One region of the Xenorhabdus siamensis genome, then DNA from elsewhere that is predicted to be linked to it. Evidence: predicted binding sites of a transcription regulator. Region 1 holds the regulator's gene; each other region holds the start of a gene.
What was found. Region 1 encodes CRP, which controls carbon source genes, mostly activating them, when cyclic AMP is high. Its sites were predicted from a motif close to ATGTGANNNNNNTCACAT; they were not measured.
Positions count from the first base shown of each region.

Region 2: gntK (gluconokinase) is a predicted target of CRP. The motif match lies at 3,250-3,267, and genes of this name have one in related genera.
Region 3: cytR (DNA-binding transcriptional regulator CytR) is a predicted target of CRP. The motif match lies at 2,181-2,198, and genes of this name have one in related genera.

Region 1 is NZ_JBBMXE010000005.1:397,659-401,933, reverse strand. It holds gene AAC852_RS05700 (phosphoribulokinase) at 119-988, shown strand; gene crp (cAMP-activated global transcriptional regulator CRP) at 1,395-2,027, shown strand; gene AAC852_RS05690 (aminodeoxychorismate synthase component II) at 2,224-2,799, opposite strand; gene ppiA (peptidylprolyl isomerase A) at 3,129-3,695, opposite strand; gene yihA (ribosome biogenesis GTP-binding protein YihA/YsxC) at 4,087-4,275, shown strand, end outside.
Region 2 is NZ_JBBMXE010000009.1:197,571-201,845, reverse strand. It holds gene AAC852_RS10010 (protein bax) at 327-1,100, shown strand; gene gntU (gluconate transporter) at 1,208-2,545, opposite strand; gene gntK (gluconokinase) at 2,545-3,081, opposite strand; gene gntR (gluconate operon transcriptional repressor GntR) at 3,304-4,275, opposite strand, start outside.
Region 3 is NZ_JBBMXE010000012.1:246,103-250,377, reverse strand. It holds gene ftsN (cell division protein FtsN) at 28-891, opposite strand; gene cytR (DNA-binding transcriptional regulator CytR) at 966-1,991, opposite strand; gene priA (primosomal protein N') at 2,299-4,275, opposite strand, start outside.

The DNA.
Region 1 (4,275 bases):
ATATCATTTCTGGCTCAATAAATAGCATTTCATTCAACATCGGTTTGTTTTATTGGCCTGATACTGCTGATCACGAGAACGATCATCCCAATTTTTTATGATAAGGAGTCTGTTTCTTATGTCTGCCAAACACCCTGTCATTGCCATAACCGGCTCTAGCGGAGCCGGAACGACAACCACCAGTGTGGCATTTCGCAAGATTTTCCAACAACTCGGCATCACTGCCGCACTTATCGAAGGGGATAGTTTCCACCGTTATACCCGCCCTGAAATGGACGCAGAAATACGTAAAGCGAAAGAACAAGGCAGGCACATCAGTTACTTCGGGCCAGAAGCGAATGATTTCCATATGCTAGAGAAGACATTCTTTGAATATGGGGAAACAGGTGCTGGCCGCTGGCGGAAATATCTGCATACGTATGACGAAGCTGTTCCCTACAACCAAGTACCGGGTACATTCACGCCCTGGGAATCGCTACCATCAAACACCGATATGCTGTTTTATGAAGGATTACATGGTGGTGTTGTCACGCCGCAATACAATGTCGCCGAATTAGTTGATCTGCTAATTGGTGTTGTCCCCATCGTCAACCTTGAATGGATACAAAAACTCATTCGCGATACCAGTGAACGCGGGCATTCAAGGGAGGCGGTTATGGATTCCGTGGTTCGTTCGATGGATGATTATATTCGCTATATTACGCCACAGTTTTCCCGCACTCACATCAACTTTCAACGCGTTCCTACTGTTGATACCTCCAACCCCTTTTCCGCCAAAGCTATTCCTTCTCTAGACGAAAGTTTTATCGTCATCCGATTCCGTGGTCTGAGCCAAATCGATTTCCCTTATTTACTGGCCATGCTTCAGGGTTCGTTTATTTCCAGTATAAATACTATCGTCGTTCCGGGTGGAAAAATGGGACTGGCAATGGAGTTAATTATGGCTCCGTTAGTTCAACAATTACTGGAAGGCAAAAAAATTTCCTGAATTAAGCACAAGTTAATTATCAATAACGCAGGTAACAAAAAATAATGTTACCTGTGATAAAACACCCACTATTCACCCACTTATAAATGAAAATGTAGTAAATGGTGTTCTGCAAACAGATTTCTGGTAATTTATTAACTGGTTTTATATGCTGAAGCGATACAGGAGAAGACAGAAATGTTTTCCTGTGTTACAAACAAAAGTTACAAGCGAAGCTGGCAGGTTTTATGGGTCTGGATGACTACACCAATATGTTAGCATCCTTTATAAACCTATATAAAATTCTTACTTGTCAGTTTTTCAGCAAGTTAATATGTTAATCTATTGACTTTATAAAGCCAGCCTGATGAGAAACTGTCAGCTTCTCAGAACATAAAGGCGGAAATAACAACAGAGGATAAAGCGAATGGTTCTCGGCAAGCCACAAACAGACCCTACTCTTGAATGGTTTTTGTCACACTGCCATATTCACAAATATCCATCCAAGAGCACGCTTATTCATCAAGGCGAGAAAGCAGAAACGCTTTACTACATTGTTAAAGGTTCAGTTGCTGTTCTAATAAAAGATGAAGAAGGTAAAGAAATGATCCTCTCTTATTTAAATCAGGGGGATTTCATTGGTGAACTTGGATTGTTTGAAGAAGGGCAAGAACGTACTGCATGGGTGCGAGCTAAGAGCGCCTGTGAAGTGGCTGAAATTTCTTATAAGAAATTTCGCCAGTTAATTCAGGTTAATCCTGACATTCTGATGCGTTTATCCGCTCAGATGGCAAGCCGCTTACAAACAACATCGGAAAAAGTTGGAAACCTGGCATTTCTGGATGTGACAGGTCGTATTGCACAGACATTGCTCAATCTGGCCAAACAGCCTGATGCAATGACCCATCCTGATGGTATGCAAATCAAAATTACACGTCAGGAAATTGGGCAGATTGTCGGATGCTCCCGTGAAACTGTCGGCCGCATTCTGAAAATGCTGGAAGATCAAAACCTGATCTCTGCGCACGGCAAAACAATTGTCGTTTATGGAACCCGCTAGTTCTTGAAATTGCGCTTGAATTAGGCCAGTGCGGCCCATAGAGCACTGGCTTTTTGCTTTCCATCCTTCAGCTTCTCTCATCCCTTAACAAAATGAAACCCGCTGGTGCATAATTTAGTGATATCACCTGCCCACAAATGCTTCGTAAAAAAATGGCCGTAAACAGTAGCCAAAAGAGGAAGTAAATCGTTCTTCGTTAATATTTAAGAAAATTATTTAACAGTTCATGTCCTTGTTCACTCAGGATGCTTTCCGGATGGAACTGCACGCCTTCCAAGGGGAGAGTACGGTGACGTATTCCCATTATTTCATCCACATTACCATCATGCTGGCTCCATGCCGTAACCTCAAAGGATGCAGGTAACGTTTCTGCGGCAATAACCAAAGAGTGATAACGGGTAACTGTCAGTGGACGATTCAATCCCTTAAATACACCTTGCTGGTTATGGTGAATTAAACAGGTTTTTCCGTGCATCACCTCACGGGCTTTAACAACACTCGCGCCAAAAGCCTGACCAATCGCTTGATGTCCGAGACACACCCCCAAAATCGGCACTTTCCCGGCAAAATGTGAAATGGCTTCCAGTGAGATCCCTGATTCATCTGGTGTACAAGGCCCCGGAGAGATCACTAAATGAGTCGGTGCTAATTTCTCGATATCTTCAAGCTGTAATTCATCATTACGCTTAACTAAAACATTTGCCCCTAACTCACAAAAATATTGATATAAATTGAATGTAAAAGAGTCGTAGTTATCTATTATTAATAACATAGGAGTTCATCCTACTGATTTTTATAGTTTTATATATTGCGTTGTCCTATTGGACATTATGCGTTCTGTATCACGGTAAAATTAGGTAAAGCAGCACCAACGGTAGCGGGACAGTCATCATACCACATAGACATTTTTAAAATAGGGGCAGGGATTACCGCCAGACAGCGGCACATATCCACAGTGAGGTCTTTTTCGTGTGAAAACGTAGAGGAGTGAGAAAGGGAGACGGCACTTTAAAAACCCTGAAACTTCAAAAAGTGTAATAACAGGCCAATACCGTCTCATTCTCTATCTTTCAGGCAAAAAACGTGTTTTTCTCATCAAGGTTATTGGGAAACAACCTTTGCAGAAAGTATCACAATCGGTTTAACAGGAACATTTTGGTAAGGCCCAACATTTTCTGTTTTGACTTGAGAAATTTTGTCAACCACATCCATCCCTTTCACTACCTTACCAAAGACGGCATAGCCGAAATCACGCTGACCGTGGTCAAGAAAAGCATTATCAGTCACATTAATGAAAAACTGACTGGTTGCACTATCCTTATCTGCGGTGCGTGCCATCGCAATTGTTCCACGCAAGTTACGTAAGCCATTATCAGCTTCATTTTTGATTGGGGCTTTGGTGACTTTCTGTTTCATATCTTTCGTAAATCCCCCTCCCTGGATCATGAAACCGGGAATAACGCGATGGAAAATCGTATTGTTATAAAAACCCTCATTCACATACTCAACGAAATTCTTTGTGGTAATCGGCGCCTTATTGCTATCCAGTTCAAGCTCTATTTCACCTGCTGATGTCATCAGCTTCACGTGAGTTTCGGCAGCCAATGCTGGAGCAGCCATACTGATAGCACATGCCGTCATAAGCGACACAAAAATACGTTTAAACATTGATGGTTCCTTTATTCTTGAGGTCAATAACAAAACCCATAAAACTCATTAAGTGTAATTCCCTATAGCGCTAAGTTGCAAAGATTTACCAACTTTTACGAGTAATGATGAGTTTTGCTAAAGAATATCTATCTAAATAAATATTATATTCTCATATTCTGGGTAGAGTTTATTTTTGGAATAGCGTCTATCTTGGTGTTCTTTCATACATATTAGGCAGGAAAAAGTTGCAGAATATTCTTTACTACGTTAGGCAAAAATAATTTCAGTCAAAAAGCAAAAATATGTCGTAATAGAAACATCACGATAAAGTTACACCTGTCCACAAGCCGTTGCTCTCGGTATAATCACCGCGCTGTTTTTTCGTGTATTCCGCAGGGAGATAATCATTTTGACCATCAAAAACTACAACTATCATACGACCCACTTTGTCACGAGTGCACCTGACATTCGCCACCTGCCTCAAGATGTGGGCATTGAGGTCGCGTTTGCCGGTCGGTCAAATGCCGGTAAATCCAGTGCGCTGAATGCACTGACCCGGCAAAAGAGCCTTGCCCGTACCAGTAAAACGCCCGGACGA
Region 2 (4,275 bases), on a different contig from region 1:
CTGTATTGATAATTTAAGATGGGTGCGAAATGATTTTTTCATTAAAAATAAATAAGTTAATCATAATATCGTGAATCAAATATTCTTTATTTTAGATAAAAATAGTCGAAAAATATGTGATGAATAACACTATTTGCCAGATAAAATCCCAATAATTATTACACTTATTTACGGTATTAAGTAAAAAATATAGATTATTATCAGTAACGTGCTAATATTCGTTACGTAATTAACCTTACGAAGCACGAATAAAGATAGCTATATATTGATTGCTTTGTTAATATTCGTGTGTTTTTTATCCAGAGTAATAAAACGAGGAGAAGCAAATGCCCTCTCGAATGATGATGAGGACAACTGCGGTCTTCGCTTTCTTTCTCTCTTTAATCTTTACTGGATTGAGCAATGCTTCAACCAATAGCTCAAAAGTGAAAGAGTATTCTCACAGTGGCATAAAGTATCATTTGCCTGATTTGCGAAAATACCCTTCAGGTATACCCAGGAAGAAAGCGTTTTTAGATATTGTTGTCCCTGTAATTGATAAGCATAATCAACAGATTATGCAAGACCGCACATGGCTCCTGTCGCACTATAAATCACATAAATGGTCTGCACAGGATATCAGACGATTGCAGAGGATCTGCATGGATTACAAAATGACTTGTACCTCACCAAAACGGGTCGATTGGCATAATTTGTTAAGTAGGGTTGATATTATTCCGACCCATTTTGTTGTTACTCAGGCTGCCGCAGAATCAGGATGGGGAACATCAAAACTGGTGCAGAAAAACAATAACCTGTTTGGAATGCGTTGTCGCTCATGCGGCAAAGCTAAAGGGAAAATTAAAGGTTATTCAGTTTATGATTCGATTGAAGACTCTGTTGTCGCCTATATGAAGAATATGAATACGCATCGTGCTTATGAGTCACTGCGTACTTCACGTGCAAGGCAGAGAATAGCACAGGTGCCACTTAATACCAGCAAACTGATCGATCATCTTAAAGGTTATTCCGAATTAGGTGCTGGTTATAATCGTTATTTACATAAAGTATTTAATGGCAATAAGGAATTGATTTCACAAGTACAGGAATACGGGAAGTGATTGCCAATAAATACGAGTAAATATGGTTATTCTTTAATAATCCGCACTGTATTAATTACAATGTGGATTATTTTTTTATCATGATAGTCTAAAAAACCGTTAGCACATCATAGCATCGCGAAATAGATCATGCCGACAATTGCTCCTGTTGTACCTAAAATAGTTTCCATGATTGTCCATGTTTTTAAGGTCTGTCCTTCTGTTGCCCCGGTAAATTTACCGAACAACCAGAAACCAGAATCATTGACATGGCTGAAGATCAATGAGCCACCAGCGATACATACAGAGAGTGCTGCCATTTGTGCACCGGAATAACCCAATTCACCGATAACAGGCAGTATCAGGCCGACAGTGGTCAGGCAGGCAACAGTGGCTGAACCTTGTATCACACGTACAGCACCAGCCAGAATAAAACATGCCAATGCGATTGGCAGGCCGGCACCGACCAATGCGTTACCCAACGCAGGCCCTACACCGGAATCAATCAACACTTGCTTGAAGACACCACCCGCCCCTGTAACCAGTAAGATAATTCCCGCTGGTTGGATTGCCGCAGAGCAGACATCCATTACTTTTTCTTTGCTCATGCCACGACGAATTGCCAGGCCATAAATCGCCACCAGGCAAGCAATTAAAATCGCGGTGAAAGGATGACCGATAAATTCCAGCCACTGATACAGTACAGATTGTTTATCAACAAAACGGGCGCCAATAGTTTTCAATCCGACTAATACTAATGGAAATAGCACCAGCACCAGACTGAACGCAAAAGAAGGCATCTGGTTCTTACCAATGCTTGGTGTGCCCAGATCTTTGGGTAAATCCAGAGTGACATACTTGCTGATGAAATTACCGTATGCGGGGCCAGCCAGTAACATACCGGGAATTGCCGCACTCAGGCCAATCAGGATCATCCAGCCAAAATCCGCACCCATTTGAGACGCCAGCATCATTGGCGTTGGCCCCGGCACCAGAAATGCCGCCGCTGCTGCCACCCCGGCAAACAATGGAACTGCCAGTTTTACCACATTACCGCCAGTCCGACGTGCAACAGCAAAAACCACGCCGATCAACAGTACAATCGCTACATCAAAAAACAGGGGTAATGCACAGATAAGGCCTGCAATGCCTAGCGCATAATTAGCCCGTTTTTCACCGAAGCTGCCCAGTAACTTCACGGCGATTTGATCTAGTGCGCCTGTTTCATGCAGGATTTTGCCAAACATGGCCCCTAATGCGACTACAATAGCAAGGAAGCCCAATGTGCCTGACATACCGTTTTGCATAGTTTGAGCGATTTTTTCTAATGGCATCCCGGAAAAAATACCGGCTCCCATTGAAACCAACATCAAGGCGATAAAGGCGTGCATTCGGGCCTTCATCACCAAAAATAGCAGCAGAAGAACAGAGCCGACGGCTGTCAGCACCAGCGTTAATGTACTCATTAAGGCGCCTCAGTAATATGGTGGATTGTTCTAATTGTGTTTTTAATTACTTCATCAAGAGCTGGTTTGATATCAATAACATGAACATCTTTTTCGTCCCTCGTCGGTTCTTCTAATGCCTCGAATTGGGAGATCAGCATTTGTGGTTTGAAAAAATGACCTTTACGTGCTTTCAGACGGCCTTCAATTAATTCAAAATCCCCCTGCATATACAGGAATGACAAGTTCTTGTTACCGTTACGTAGGATATCGCGGTAGCGTTTTTTCAGGGCAGAACATACCAGCAAAGAGATGTTATTGGTACGTTGCATGGCAAAAATGGCATCATTAAGCGCTTCCAGCCATGGTTGACGATCATCATCATTCAAGGCATGGCCTTCTGCCATCTTCTTGATATTGGCGCGGGGATGAAGGAAATCTCCATCTAAAAATGCAGCATCCAGTTTACGGGTAATACCATTGGCAACGGCAGATTTACCACTGCCGGATACCCCCATCAATATAAAAACATGGTTTGGCTGCCGGGTATCGTTCATCATCAAACTCCTTTATGCAGATTTTGTCACTTGGTCATCCTTGTGATTGAACTGCAATATTTTCTTTGTGAAATATTATCTGTGAAATGTTACCGGTAACTATTTATTAGAAACATTATCAGTAGCAAAGGATAGGGAGCAATTAATCAAGATTGCTAAAAAAGGAAAATGTGAGGACTATCGCAATTGAAGAAGGGAAAATATCATTTTAAGCTACAAAAATTAAACACTTTCACCTAATGAAAGTGTAAATCCAACGTCAATAAGGGTTCGCTCTGGTTTTTCGCCCTTCAGGCGGGTAAGCAATGCTTCTGCTGCCTTGCGTCCCATTTGGTTACGGGGAGTCAGTACGCTGGCAAGTTTGGGAGTCATTACCTGGCCGACATCATGTCCATGGAAACCCGCTACAGCGATGTCTCCCGGTACTTTGATCCCCTGACGCTGACATTCAAATATTGCTCCAATCGCGATATCGTCATTGGTACAAAACAGGCCGTCGACATCTGGATATTTCAGGTAAGTTTCCTGTAAGAGTTGGGCACCCAATGAGTAAGATGAGCTGGCAGACGTCATCATTTTTCTTGGTTGTAACCCTGCATTACGCATTGCCATTTCATATCCTTCCAAACGGATCAATGCCCTTTCATCTTGTCGGGCGCCGAGGTAGACAACATTCTGGCAACCACGTCCAAGCATGGATTCTGTCATCTGACGTGCTGCTTCAAAATTATCAATACCAACAGCGACATCAAGGCAGGGCGATACACTGTCCATCAGTTCTACAACGGGGATACCCGTGGTTTCCAATACTTTCAGGGTCTTGGGAGTATGTGTTCGTTCGGCCAAGATCAGTCCATCAATATTATAGGAAAGCAGGGAGAGCAGACGCTCTTCTTCTTTCTGTGCTGAGTAGCCGTAATGCGCGAGCATAGTCTGATAGCCATGACAATCTGTCACATGTTCAATACCGCGGATAACTTCGGCGAATACCTGATTGGTTAATGAAGGAAGCAATACCCCGATTGTCCGGCTGGTGGAATTGGAAAGAATATCCGGTACACGATTAGGAATGTAGCCCAGTTGATCCAAAGCCGCAGCAATCCGTTTCCCTAAGGCTTCGGAAACCTGATTTGGATGACGTAAGAAACGGCTGACCGTCATTTTTGTGACTCCAACGAGGTCTGCAACATCTTG
Region 3 (4,275 bases), on a different contig from region 1:
ATCAAGATGGGGGAATTTTTTGATTTTTCAACCCCCAGCAGGGCGGAGAATACAGTTGGAAATCCCCGTATTGGCAATGCGAATGCGCATTTTTTCCGCACTATCTTTGCTTTTATACGGTCCCACTACAACCCGATTCCAACTGTCTTTTGTTGTAATCTTACTCTCAATACCGACCAACGCGAGGCTGGCACGGACGGACTCTGCCTGCTCTATAGTACGGAATGAGCCACATTGTAGCATTAATCTGGATTCATTTAGCGTTGTCTTTGGCTTACTGGTCTCATTGGATGTTTGAGACCGAGGTATTTGAGTCTGAGGCATTTGAGTTTGAGGTAATTGAAATTGCACCGATGGCTTATTCTCCTGTTGAAGCACAGGATTTTGCTGTGGAGTATATTCTGGAGATGGTTTTTGTACCGGTGGATTCACAAGAACACGTGAGCGAGGAACTGGCTCACTGTTATAGGGTACTTCAGCCAATTGTGTTGGAGGCTGGCGCATATCTGCCTGCATTTGTTCAAGTAACTGGCGCTGTTCTGGCGTCAGTTCCGTTGGCCTGTTGTTCTGTTGATTAGGTGTTAAAGAGGGTTCCTGTATTGATGGCAGACCAACAGGTCGATTTTCCAGCTCCTTGATATAACTCCAGCGTTCTTCTGGTATTGGTGGCAAACCATGGCCTTTAGGCTGGTGAGTGATTGGTGGTGTATTTTGTACACTTTCATTTTTAGTATGTACGATGAAATAAAGTCCACCAATGAATGTGACCACCAAAGCGACGGCGATAGCTAATGTCGTTTTAGGTAGTCCTTGGGTCTGATTTTTTTTCTTACCAGTACCTTTCCGACGGGGATTGGAATGCCCGCGACTCACATAATCTCGTTGTGCCACTGTGTTTAATTCGCTGAGTTATTTAAAAAATTAAGGAGTAGATACCTAATGTTACTGAACATGTAGTTATTTGCCTAGCTTTTAGGCGAACAAGTACTCTCACGAATAAGCAATTCTGCATCTAATAATCGTGAACCTTTCGAAACCATACGGCCTTGGAGCTGCTCCAGCAACAAAAGCATTGAGTTATACCCAATTTCATAACATGGCTGTGCCACAGTTGTTAGAGGCGGTTCGCTGTATTGCGCCATGTTGATATTATCAAAACCAACAATGGACAGGTCTTCTGGTAATTTTAATCCCATTTTTTTAGCTTGCCACATTGCACCAATTGCCATGACATCACTATGGCAGAAAATAGCGCTGGGAGGTTCCGGCAGGGTAAGCAGGATTTCTGCTGATTCAGCGCCACTTTCATGAGTGAAATCACCTCTGACTATATATTCATCACGGATAGGGATGCCGGTACGACGTAATGCCTGAATATACCCTTGAAGCCGATATTGGCACAGTGGCATTGTATCTGGTCCAGTGATACAGGCGATGCGTTTGTGCCCGATTTTTTGCAGGTGATGGGTAGCATTGAAAGCGGAGGTCAGATTATCAATATGGACAGTAGGAAGCTCTAGTTCAGGCGCAAATTCATTAGCCATTACCATGGGAGGCATATTTTTCTGTTCTTCTTTAGAGACATCGAAAGGAACATTTGAGCCCAGTAAGATCATGCCATCAATGCGTTTGGTAATGAGTAGATTGATAAAAGCATGTTCTTGCTGTTGCTGGTGTTTACAGTCACCAATCAGAACCAGATAACCATGTTTTGCCGCAGTTTCTTCAATGCCGCGGATACTTTCATTGAAGAAAGGATCGCTGATATTGGGAACGATAACCAGAATGGCTCTGGACTCATTTCTCCTCAAATTCTTGGCGAGATTATGCGGATAGTAACCCACTTCCAGTACAGCATTTTCGACTTTCTGACGGGTGTGAACAGAAACTTTATCAGGATTCATAAGTGTTCTTGATACAGTTGCGGTAGAAACCCCCGCTACTTTGGCGACATCTTTCATTGTCGCTAATGCGCAATTCTTTTTTTCCATAGTCCACTCCTTATGTTCTACAGGTAGCGAAACGATTGCTATCCGAAATGAAAGTAAAAAAAATCGAAAGTAAAAAAACGCCAGTTATTCCTGTGGGGGAAGCACTGGCGGCTCGTTTTCTACAGTCATATTAATAAATTCATTTTAAACCGATTAACAGTTCAACCCGTTACTTTGTTTACATAAAAAATGTGATATGCATCATTTCTTAGAGCTACTTCGCAAATTAAGGAAATAATTGCCACTGTTTTTTCATAGACTTCTGCTCAATTTGGAGTTTTTACTGCAATAATCCATTGTTTTTTTATTAACCTTCTGTGGGATCAACATCAATATTCCATTTTACTTTCCGTGCTTGCGGCAACGCTGTGATGTGTGGATGGAGCTCTGCCATCATTTTCTGTAGAAAAATGCGCGATGGGTGTTGCACCAGTAATTGCCAGCGATATCGGCCACCCCGTTTGGCCTGTAATGCGGGAACCGGTCCCATAATCCATACGTGTTCATCATATCGTGGATGATGTTCAAACAGTTGGCGCATTTGTTGTAAAAAAGCAGGAGCCTGCTGATTATCGTGATCTTCCGACCGTAGCATGATATGGCTGACAAAAGGGGGCAGAAGTACTTGCTGGCGCTCTTCCATTGCTTGCTGAGCAAATGCGTCATAGCCTTTCTCCAGCAACACCTGTAAAAGTGGATGTTCTGGATGGTGAGTTTGAAGTACAACTTCTCCGCGTTTGCCTGCTCGTCCTGCTCGACCGGAAACTTGAGTATACAATTGCGCAAACCGTTCAGCCGCGCGGAAATCAGCAGAAAACAGGGCACCATCGACATCCAATAAAGCGACTAATGTGACATCAGGAAAATGGTGGCCTTTTGCCAACATTTGAGTGCCAATCAAAATACGGGCACCACCCTGATGAATATCGGCAAGTTGTTGTTCCAGTGCTCCTTTGCGGCTGGTGGTGTCTCTGTCGATACGGGTAACCGGAACGTTGGGAAACAGTTGAGTGATACCATCTTCAAGTTGCTCAGTACCTAGCCCTACAGGAATGAGATGTGTCGTTCCGCATTGGGGGCATTGACGAGGAATGGGTCGTTGGCTATCACAGTGATGGCAGCGCAGATAGCGATGATTCTGATGCAGGGTATAGTAGTGATCACAACGCTGGCATTCTGCTATCCAGCCACACTCATGGCACAGCAGGGCAGGGGAATAACCACGGCGGTTCAGAAAGAGGATGACCTGATTATCTGCTTGCAAATGTTCGCCAATGCGGTTAATGAGAGGTTGAGATAAACCGACGGTCAGCGGCAATCCTTTCATATCCAGCAGGTGTTGGGTGGCTGGCAGGGCATGACCGGCTCGTTTCGTCAAAGTAAGTTGTTTGTATTTTCCATGTCTTACATTAAATAGTGTTTCCAGTGCCGGTGTTGCTGTTCCCAGAATGATAGGAATTTTCTCTTTTTTGGCGCGGAAGACCGCCAGATCACGAGCGTGATAGCGCCATCCATCTTGTTGTTTATAAGAATTATCATGCTCCTCATCAATGATGATGACACCTAAGTGAGCGAAGGGAGTGAACAGGGCTGAACGAGTACCGATGACAATGGCGTTTTCCCCTCGTTTTGCTCTTAACCATACCGATAACCGTTCACTGTCATTTAAGGCTGAATGCAGAACATCAACGGGCGCGTTGAAACGCTCTCTGAACCTGCGGATAGTCTGGGGAGTCAGACCAATTTCGGGAACTAAGATCAGTGCTTGTTTTCCCTGTGTCAAAATGTTTTCCAGAACACTCAGGTATACTTCGGTTTTACCTGAGCCAGTGATGCCGGCAAGTAACCAGGGAGAAAAAGTGTGATCTTCTGCGCGAACGGCTCCAACTGCGGTGGCTTGCTCTGTATTGAGTTTTAGCCGTTCCCCGATGATGCGAAAATGTTCATGCCAATTTTCAGTTTCCGGTTGTACCGGGTGTAAATCAATCAAGCCCTTTTTTTTCAGTGATTGCAGTGCGCTTTCACTCAATTCCAATTCAGCGACTTGATGGCGATAAATGGATGTTTGGCGCAATTTAGCTAAAGCTTGTTGCTGTTTGGCGGAACGTTTAAGTTGTTCAAGAGGTAATTCACGGCCTGTCTCTGTCACTTGCCATTGCCAGAGAGGTGAGAATTCTGCGGCTTTACCTTGCCGCAGCAAAACAGGCATGGCATGAAAAAGGACTTCGCCAAGTGGATAGTGATAATAGCAGGCAGACCACTGGAGTAACTGCCAAAGATCCTC